3 regions of the Pseudomonas sp. H3_E07 genome follow, and region 1 is predicted to be linked to each of the others. Evidence: riboswitches for the same ligand, from Rfam matches in the RefSeq annotation. Region 1 holds a riboswitch; each other region holds the start of a gene.
What was found. A riboswitch is a leader RNA that binds a small molecule or an ion and turns the genes downstream of it on or off. The one in region 1 is predicted to bind cobalamin.
Positions count from the first base shown of each region.

Region 2: linked by a shared signal. The riboswitch ahead of cobO (cob(I)yrinic acid a,c-diamide adenosyltransferase) and the one ahead of cobW (cobalamin biosynthesis protein CobW) in region 1 are both predicted to bind cobalamin.
Region 3: linked by a shared signal. The riboswitch ahead of AB4O08_RS21825 (ABC transporter substrate-binding protein) and the one ahead of cobW (cobalamin biosynthesis protein CobW) in region 1 are both predicted to bind cobalamin.

Region 1 covers NZ_CP162795.1:188,480-191,747, forward strand. The annotation lists gene cobN (cobaltochelatase subunit CobN) at 1-404, opposite strand, end outside; gene cobW (cobalamin biosynthesis protein CobW) at 408-1,475, opposite strand; cobalamin riboswitch at 1,569-1,768, opposite strand; cobalamin riboswitch at 2,247-2,451, shown strand; gene AB4O08_RS00825 (CbtB domain-containing protein) at 2,548-2,736, shown strand; gene AB4O08_RS00830 (CbtA family protein) at 2,748-3,268, shown strand, end outside.
Region 2 covers NZ_CP162795.1:4,465,830-4,469,097, reverse strand. The annotation lists gene bluB (5,6-dimethylbenzimidazole synthase) at 1-105, opposite strand, end outside; gene AB4O08_RS20520 (cobyrinate a,c-diamide synthase) at 102-1,433, opposite strand; gene cobO (cob(I)yrinic acid a,c-diamide adenosyltransferase) at 1,430-2,041, opposite strand; cobalamin riboswitch at 2,121-2,371, opposite strand; gene AB4O08_RS20510 (C40 family peptidase) at 2,469-3,008, opposite strand; gene AB4O08_RS20505 (C40 family peptidase) at 3,153-3,268, opposite strand, start outside.
Region 3 covers NZ_CP162795.1:4,752,614-4,755,881, forward strand. The annotation lists gene AB4O08_RS21820 (FecCD family ABC transporter permease) at 1-656, opposite strand, end outside; gene AB4O08_RS21825 (ABC transporter substrate-binding protein) at 653-1,663, opposite strand; cobalamin riboswitch at 1,768-1,962, opposite strand; gene AB4O08_RS21830 (DNA/RNA non-specific endonuclease) at 1,999-2,925, opposite strand; gene AB4O08_RS21835 (M4 family metallopeptidase) at 3,054-3,268, shown strand, end outside.

The DNA of each region.
Region 1 (3,268 bases):
TCACGCTCTTCGGCGCCGACGGTACTTAGTCCGCTGAGCTCAGGGTCCGGGCGATCATCCCCCGGCACCAGAATCAGTTGAACGCCACGCTCGGCCAATTCCACCAGACGCTCAATGCCGTAACGCCAATAACCGATGCCACCATGCAGGGAAATCAGGATGACCTTGGCGTGGCGCAGCACCTCATCGACATACAGGTCGACCGAGGCATGGTTCTGCACCTGCATCGGGTTGGCCAAGCGAAAGCTGGGGTAATCGTCCGGCAACTGCTGGGCCGCTTCGGCCAGCAGCGCCAGGCTGGAATCGCCGCTGCACAGGATCACCAGATCAGCGGGGGTTTGTCCGAGGTCGGCAATATTGTCGTCCGAGACGAAACCACCGGGCTGGGTCCTGAGCAGGTGCATGGGTTAAACGCTGAGGGCTGCGCGCAGTTGCGCTTCAAGGCCCGCCGCGTCGAGGTCCTGACCGATCAGCACCAAGCGTGTGATGCGTGCTTCGTCCGGGCCCCAGGCACGGTCGAAGTGCTTGTCGAAACGCGTACCCACCCCTTGGATCAGCAGGCGCATCGGCTTGTTCGGAATCGCAGCGAAGCCTTTGACGCGCAGGATGCCGTGTTGCACCACCAACTGGGTCAGGGCGTCGAGCAGCAGCGCTTCATCGGCCTGCGGCAGGTCGATGGAGATGGAGTCGAAGGCGTCGTGATCATGGTCATGATCGTCTTCACCGTCATGGTGATGGTCGTGATGACTGTGGCGACCGTCGATATGCTCTTCGGAGCCGGCACCCAGGCCGATCAGCACGTCCAACGGCAAACGACCGCTGCTGGCTTCAATGATCTTCACCGCGGGCGGCAGTTCTTCCGCGACTTCCAGGCGCACACGGGCCAGGTCTTCAGGGCTGATCAGGTCGCTCTTGTTGAGGATCACCAGGTCGGCGCTGGCCAGTTGGTCGGCGAACAGCTCATGCAGCGGCGACTCGTGGTCCAGGTTCGGGTCGAGCTTGCGCTGGGCATCCACCTGGTCCGGGAAAGCGGCGAAGGTGCCGGCGGCCACGGCCGGACTGTCGACCACGGTGATCACAGCGTCGACGGTGCAGGCGCTGCGGATTTCCGGCCACTGAAAGGCTTGTACCAACGGTTTTGGCAGGGCCAGGCCGGAGGTTTCGATGAGGATATGGTCGAGGTCGCCGCGACGGGCCACCAACTCGCGCATCACTGGAAAGAACTCTTCCTGCACGGTGCAGCACAGGCAGCCATTGGCCAACTCGTAGACGCGGCCGTTGGCTTCTTCTTCGGTGCAGCCGATGGAGCACTGCTTGAGGATTTCACCGTCGATGCCCAGTTCGCCGAATTCGTTGACGATCACGGCGATGCGACGGCCCTGGGCGTTGTCGAGCATGTGGCGCAGCAAGGTAGTCTTGCCCGAGCCGAGGAAGCCGGTGACGATGGTGACGGGGAGTTTGGCCAGTGTTTTCATCGGATGCCCTTGGGGGCGGGCATACGGGACGATAGGCCCTGCGACGGCGCGCAGCAGCGGATTTCGTCACCGGATCACCCCGCCCGGTTGAAGTAGAAAATCGGTTGCGAGGCAGGTCTCCTGGCTTGGGGCTTGCGGGTCTTGCGACCGGCGCTGGCTGCGCCTTCCCGCCTTGTCGGCAGTGGCGTGGCAGTCAGCTGAACCCTTTACAGTTGCGGGGGCAGCCGCGGCTTGGACCGCGTTCCCTTCTTAGCTTCGGCCTGGGCCGAAGAACCTCGAAGGGTGTAAGGCTACGCAGTGCTTGGGGGATGGTCAATGATGGGGTTGGATTGGTTGGGTTAGTGTACATATCCGTTTCTGCGGTGATGGCTGCTATGGGTTCCGCCCTTACGGCGGGTCACTTTGGAAAAGAGCCCCAAAGTAACCAAAGGGCTCTTGCCCCAACACTCGGCACCTCGCTCACGCTCGGTGTGCCCGTAATCCGACAGGGATTTGGGGGGCCACCGCCACGCGCCATCCATGGCGCGGGGCGGCTAAACCGGCATCCCTGCCGGTTTACCCCCCAAATCCCTGTCGAATTCCGGCCAGCGTGTTTGACGGGGCGCTTAGGATCAAGATCAAGATCAAAAGCAAAAGCACAGCGGCCTGACAGCCGGCTTGAGTGGTGTAGAGCAAAGGCGGTTCGCTGTAGGAGCGGAACCCATTTCAGCCATCATCGCAACAAGGGATATGTACACACCCCAATTGACTCCCCTCCCACCCCCATGCTCTCCTACACATCTTGTTTCGGGTGCCCTTCACAGGGTGAAACGGGAAACCGGTGCGTCATAGCGATATGACCAGTCCGGTGCTGCCCCCGCAACGGTAAGCGAGTGAAGCGTCAGATCCACTGTGCCTCGACGGCATGGGAAGGCGATGCTTATTAGGCACATTGCCCCTCGCAAGCCCGGAGACCGGCCCGAAAAATTCAGATAACAAACCCGCGGTGGGCGGGCGCTGTTCAAACCCTGCGTGCCTGGCTCGCGGGGTTTCCATGCGCTCGTTTCACCCAGACACCTGAAAGGGACGCGCCATGTCGATCGTCAGCAGCACCTCGCACTCCGCCAGCAGCACCGCCACCCTGAGCCAACGCCTGACCGCCGCCATCGGCGCGTCGATCCTTGGTGCGTGCCTGGTGTACTTTGCCGGTTTCTCGCACATCGAGGCCGTGCACAACGCTGCCCACGATACCCGCCACAGCGCTGCGTTCCCGTGCCACTGAGACCTGCCGACATGATCAAGCGTATCGCGCAAACTGCAGGTTTCACCGGCCTGCTGGCCGCCCTGTTGCTGACCTTGCTGCAAAGCTTCTGGGTCGCCCCGCTGATTCTGCAGGCGGAAACCTTTGAAAAGGCCCCGGCCGCCACCGAAGTGGCCCACGAACACACCGAAGGCGCTGCCGCCCACACCCACGATGCCGAAGCCTGGGAGCCGGAAGACGGCTGGCAGCGCGTGCTCTCCACCACAGGCGGTAATCTGGTGGTCGCGGTCGGTTTTGCGCTGATGCTGGCCGGTCTCTACACACTGCGCGCGCCAACCCGCACCGCCCAAGGCCTGCTGTGGGGCTTGGCCGGTTACGCAACCTTCGTGCTGGCACCGACGATGGGCCTGCCGCCTGAGCTGCCGGGCACCGCCGCCGCGGACCTGGCGCTGCGCCAGACCTGGTGGATCGGCACTGCGGCTTCTACGGCTGCCGGCATCGCTTTGATCGTATTTGGTCGTAACTGGCTGTTGAAAGTGCTGGGCGTGGCGAT
Region 2 (3,268 bases), 1.9 Mb from region 1:
TTCCGGGGCGACAGTGCCGCCGCTGAAGTGGCGCATGTCGCGACGTTCAGCGATGGCGCGGTAGACCGCCTGGCGGTCGGCCTCGGGGAAGGCGTTGTCGGTCATGGCCTCATCGCCGGCAAGCCGGCGCCTACAGGATCGGGCGCGAACAATGCGGCCACCGCCTGGGGATTCGAGGGGAAGTAAAAGTGTACGTAGGAAGCCGTCATCCGCCCCTGCCGATAAACCGCCTCGGCACCGCGTCCGCCATTGGGGCTAAGGCCACGGGCAATCGGCTGCCATTCGGTGGTGGTCAGGGAGTGGTGATAGGTATGGCCGCGCAGCGTGCCTTCGGGCAATTCGACATTTTGCAGCGCCAAGGCCGCGAGTTTCTTCTGCATCACCGCATCGCCTTGCAGCAGGCCCACCAGTTCGGCGCGAACACCCTCGACATCGGTCAGCGAGTCCAGCAGGTAGAGCATGCCGCCGCATTCGGCGAGCAGCGGTTTGCCGGCGGCATGATGAGCGCGGATGGCGTCAAGCATCGAGGTGTTTTCCGCCAGCGCCTGGTGGTGCAATTCCGGATAACCACCGGGCAGATAGAGGCTGTCGACATCAGGCAATTCGCGATCATGGATCGGCGAGAAAAACTCCAGTTCAGCGCCCATTGCCCGCAGCAGGTCGAGGCTGGCGCCATAGGTAAACGCGAAGGCTTCGTCGCGGGCCACGGCGATGCGCACACCGTTGAGCAATGGCGGGGTTTCGATCACTTCCGGTGCGGCAAAGGTCACTGGCGGCGGCAAAGCCACTTCGCAACTGCTGCCCAGCGCTTGGGCGGCTGCATCGAGACGCACATCGAGGTCGTTCAGTTCGCTCGCCTGTACCAGGCCTAAGTGACGGCTAGGCAGTTCGATACCGGTCTCGCGGGATAACGCGCCGTACCAGCGCAGGCCTTCGGTGAGGCTGCCTTCGAGCAATTGTGCGTGACGCAAGGTGCCAACGCGATTGGCCAGCACTCCGGCAAACGGCAGATCCGGCTGATAACGTGCCAGGCCCAGGGCCAACGCGCCGAAGGTCTGGGCCATCGCCGTACCGTCAATCACGCCCAAGACAGGCACGCCGAAGTGTCGCGCCAGGTCGGCGCTGGACGGTGTGCCGTCGAACAGGCCCATCACGCCTTCGATCAGGATCAGGTCCGCCTCCCCCGCCGCTTCCCATAGCAAGCGACGACTTTCCTGCTCGCCCACCATCCACATGTCCAATTGATACACCGGCGCACCGCTGGCGCGTTCGTGGATCATCGGATCGAGGAAGTCCGGGCCGCATTTGAACACGCGTACCCTGCGCCCCAGGTTGCGGTGCAATCGGGCAAGCGCGGCGGTGACGGTGGTTTTGCCCTGGCCGGACGCCGGTGCGGCAATCAAGACGGCCGGGCAATGACGGGGCTGATTCAAAGTTCGACGCCCTTCTGTGCCTTGATACCGGCTTGGAATGCGTGTTTGAGCATGCCCATTTCGGTGACGGTGTCGCCCATTTCGATCAGTTCAGGCTTGGCACCGCGGCCGGTGACCACCACGTGTTGCATCGGCGGGCGGGCTTGCAGGTCGCTGAGCACCTGGTCCAGGTCGAGATAGCCGTGCTTGAGAGCGATGTTCAGTTCGTCGAGTACGACAAGACCGATAGACGGGTCCTGCAGCAACTCGCGGGAAACCGCCCAGGCGGCTTCTGCGGCGGCGATGTCACGCTGGCGGTCCTGGGTTTCCCAGGTGAAGCCTTCGCCCATGACATGAAAGCGCACTTGCTCGGGGAAACGGCGGAAGAACAATTCCTCACCGGTACTGTTGCGCCCCTTGATGAACTGCACCACACCGCACTGCATGCCGTGCCCCATGGCTCGGGCCAGCATGCCGAACGCGGAGCTGCTCTTGCCTTTGCCGTTGCCGGTCAGCACTAGCAACAGGCCGCACTCGTTCGGGGAGTTGGCGATGCGTTCATCGATCACGGCTTTTTTGCGCAGCATGCGCGCCAGGTGGCGTTCGTCGCGGTCGGGGGAATCGGTCATGGCAGCTCTCCGTTGGGGCTGGACAAAAACGGCGGGCAGGAAAAAGAAAAAACAGACAGCCAAGCATCGCCCACCGTGATGCTGTTGGATGTTGCAGGCCGGTCTCCGGGCTCATGAGTGGCGCGCGTCTTATAGAAGCGCAGACCGACGCTGCGCCTTCCCATATCGCGAGCGATACAGTGGCAAAAGGCAGCGTCTTGACTCATTTACCGTTGCGGGGGCAGCGCCGGGATCGCGGCGTCACTGTGTACAAGTGCGCTCACTCACCGGCTTCCCTGTTTCACTCCGTCGACCCATGGGTCACAGAGCACCTGGAACAAGCGGCGAAGGGTAGTAGTTTGAGGGGCGAGCTGCAAGCTTCAAGCTGATCGCCGCAAGCAGGCATCGCACCGCTTGCAGCTTCACGCGTGAAACCTGCCGCTGCTTTCTAAGGATTACGCGCCAGATTGCCTGGCAACACGCGCTTGGCGCTCAGGTAGGCATTCTGCCAATACGCCTTGGACAAGGTGTCCAACTTCACCGTACCACCGGTTTGCGGTGCATGCACAAAACGGCCTTCACCGACGTAGATCCCGGCGTGGCTGACCTGTGAACCGCCGCCCGTGGCAAAGAACAACAGGTCGCCCGTCTGCAGATTCTGCTCGCTGACATCTTGCGCACGCATCACGATCAATTCGCGAGTGGTACGCGGCAGGGAGATGCCGGCAGCGTCGCGGAAGACAAAACCGATCAGGCCACTGCAATCAAACCCGGAGTCCGGTGTGTTGCCGCCCCACCGATAAGGCGTGCCGACCAGGCCCAGGGCACGGAAGAGGACGTCTTCGGCCGCAGGCGAGAAATTCTGGCTGGAATAGTTGAACACCGGCTTGGGCTTCACCGCTACGGGAGCGGGCGGCGGTGGACGACTTGCGCAGGCGCTGAGCAGCGCGGCGCAAAGAATGAGGATCAGGCGGGCCGAGGTCGACATGGGCAGAACAATCCTGGTCTGGATGCGGCTTTCGCTGCCGAACGCTGAAAACCAGAACGCGCAAGCAAAGCTCGCGCGAACGGATTACAACAATGTCCAGGGATTCTAGCGCTTACACGTCAAACTTCAAGTATCACTTTAAGTTTACTTGCTAGCGGTAACTGTCGTCGGGGCCATGGCGAGTGCGCGCTTGGCTTCGATGAAGGTTTTGCTCCAGTAGCTGTCGCCCAGGTTGTCGACTCGAACACCGCCACTGCGAC
Region 3 (3,268 bases), 1.6 Mb from region 1:
GCATCCAACGCACGGCGGTGCCACAGGCACACCGCCAAGCCTGCGACGGCCACCGGCACCGCTAACCACACCGAGGGCCAGCGCACACCACTGAGGTTGCCGAGCAGCCAGAACAGGATGCCGCGCGCCTGTTCGGAACTGGCGGATTTGGTGATCAGGAAGGCGGTGAGCGCATTGAACAACTGCGAGCCGGCAATGCCCGCCAGAATGATCTGGCCGGTGCCGCTGGCCGAACCGCTGGCGCGCGCCAGCAGGATCACCAACGCAAACGCCGCCATGGCGCCAACAAACGCGCCCGCCGACAACGAAATCAACCCGCCGCCCACGCCGATCAACGCCACCAGCACCGCGCCAGTCGAAGCGCCGGCACTGATGCCCAGCAGGTAGGGATCGGCCAGTGGGTTGCGCAACAGCGATTGCAGGATCACCCCGCACGTCGCCAGCCCGGCGCCACACGCAGCGGCGACCAGGGCGCGGGTGAGGCGGTAGTTCCACACCACGCCTTCGTCGATGGGGTCAAGCACGTAGCTGGCCGCCCACAGTTTGTTGGCGAGCACCTGGAGCACGACTTGCGGTGAGATGGCGGTTTCGCCGATCGCCACCCCCGCGAGTAGGGCGGCTAATAGCAGGGCCAGGGCGAGTAGGGTGCGCGTCATTTGGGCAGGTCGTAGCCGTCGATGGCCGTGGCCAGTTGCTCAAGCCCGTCGAACGTGCGGATGCTGGCCTGCAGCGCCAGGGCATCGAGGATGATGATGCGGTTGTTTTTCACCGCGTCCATGTTGCGAGTCACGGGATCGCTGCGCAGGAAGGCCAGTTTCTTTTCATGGTCGTCGGCGGGGTAGCGGCGGCGGTCCATGCGTGCGATCACCAGAAAGGTCGGGTTGGCCTTGGCGAGGGTTTCCCAGCCGACGGCGGGCCATTCTTCAACGGATTGCACCACGTTGTGCAGACCGAGGGTTTCCAGCATGAACTCTGGAATGCCCTTGTGGCCGGCCACGTAAGGATCGCTGGCCATCTCGGAACTGGAGAACCACACCAAGGCACTGGCTTGCTTGAGGCCTTTGCTTTGCACGGTGGCAACAGATTTGGCCAAGCGTACCTTGAGGTCGTCGTTCAACTGTTGGCCGCGCGCCTGTACGTCGAAGATCTCGGCGAGTTGGCCGATGCTTTTATAGATCGTTTCGATACGGAACGGCTCCAGCCGTGTGCCGTCGGCGCCTACCAGGTTGTCCTTGCCTTCGCAGTCGGAGGGCAGCAGGTAAGTGGGGATCTTCAGTTCATGGAATTGCTCGCGGGTGCCGACCACGCCCTGGGGCCCGACCACCCACTCCAGCTCGGCGGCCACCAGCTGCGGGCGCTTGGCGATCACGGCTTCAAAGCTCGGCTCATTGTTGGCTAGCCGCTCGATGCTGTCGTTCTGCACCTTGTACTGCGGCAGTACGCTGTTGAACCACAGTGAGGTGCCGACCACTTTGTCCCCCACGCCCAATGCGTAGAGCATCTCTGTGGCCGCCTGGCCGATGGTCACGCTGCGGGCGGGGGCTTGCTGGAAGGTCAGGCGACTGCCGCAGTTTTCCACGGTCAGCGGGTAGTGGGTGGGCGCGGCTTGGGCGAGGGCACAGAAGCCCAGGCCGGTGAGCAGGGCGGTAACGCGTGGCAGCATGGGGCAATCTCCGAATGAACCGTACGTGCCATTCGGAAATACACCCTTAAGCGCTGCACTAGAAAAACAGGCAAGAATGTCCTTCCCGGACACCCCGCCGGTTGGTAATTGAGCTTGGGCCGGCAGGTCTCCTGACTGATGCGTCGTCGCCAGGCTCCGGCCTTCCCGGACAAGGTCCAGTGGCATCAGGGAGCAGGCTCAGCACCTACAGTTGCGGGGGCAGTTCCGATTGGCGAGGGTGTACCGCGCTTCGGATTCCCTATTAGTCCCGTTTGGGAACCGGCGCGGTATGGTAGTTGATTAGGGCGGGGCGATATAGCCCGAGGCACGCTCGGTCAGAGACGAATGTCTTCAGGCCCCTGTATCAGCGCTTCAATCCGCGTGCCGGTGGCGCGTTCTTCGTTGCTGAAGCCGTCGTAGTCGGCCAGGTTGGCAAAACGCAGGCCGGTGAGGCGTTCTATCTGGATTACGCTGCGCTGGTAGGTCCTGAGCTGGCCGAACACCAGGTCGAGCTGGCCCAGCTCGCGGCTCTGGTCGATCATGTAGGCGCTGGCCGAAGGCTTGCCGTCATCGCTGAGGTAGGCGACCACTTTCCAGAACGCCTTGGGGATCTGGACGCCCCGGTACACCCGGTCGTCGTCGGCGAACACCGGGCCGGTGAACACGGTGGCTCGGGCTTTCCAGCGCTGGGTGTTGTCGAGGATGTAGTCTTCGAGCTCCAGCCAGGTTTTCTGGTTGAACCCGCTCATCTGCGGTGAACAGTTGGTGAAATGGAAGGTGTCGAAGTTGGCGGTTTGCGCCGCGTCGCCCCAGTTGGGGTCTTGTCGGCGCACCAGGTGGCCGCGATCCAGGCCGTTGCTGGCATACAGTGCTTCGCCCACCTGCGCATCAATGGGCAGGCGTCCGTCGTAGGCCCAGGTGTCGTTGCTGCGAATGATGTCCACATGCTGCCCGCCATCGATGTTGACGCCCACATACAGCGCGAGCCGCTTCGAGCGTGACATCGTTATCGAGAAGTGCGTGTAGTCCAGGCGCTTCTGGACATCGCCGGCCAAGGTCTCTTCAACCGTAGGCCAGGGCACCCCGAAGCTGCCGAGAAAGTCCTCAGCGTAGCCGCGTCGGTCCTTCAAGTCGTTGGCCGAGGTGACGCGGGGCGTCGCGGCTCGTGCCTCCAGCAATGTGGGGCTCGGTGCGATCAATGGGCGCAGGTCAGCGAGCCTGGGGCGGTATGAAAGGTCGATTTTGGCTTTACGTGCGGGCATCGGTCAGTCCTCCTTGGATAAACACGACTGCAACATAGGTTAATGACAATTGATGACACGCGATAACCCCTGGAGGCTATCCTGAATCGATGACCCGGACGTTGTTACCTGCCAAATGGAGCCAGCCAATGTGTGTTCGCCAGCCGAATCGTAATCCGATTTTCTGCCTGATCCCGCCCTATATGCTCGACCAGATCGCGCGCAACGGGGACAAAGCGCAACGGGAGGTCGCGTTGCGCACCCGCGCCAAGGACACAACGTTCCGCTCGCTACGGATGGTCGCCGTGCCTGCCAAAGGGCCGGCGCATATGGCCCTGGCCATGGGGGCCGATAAACGCCGCTC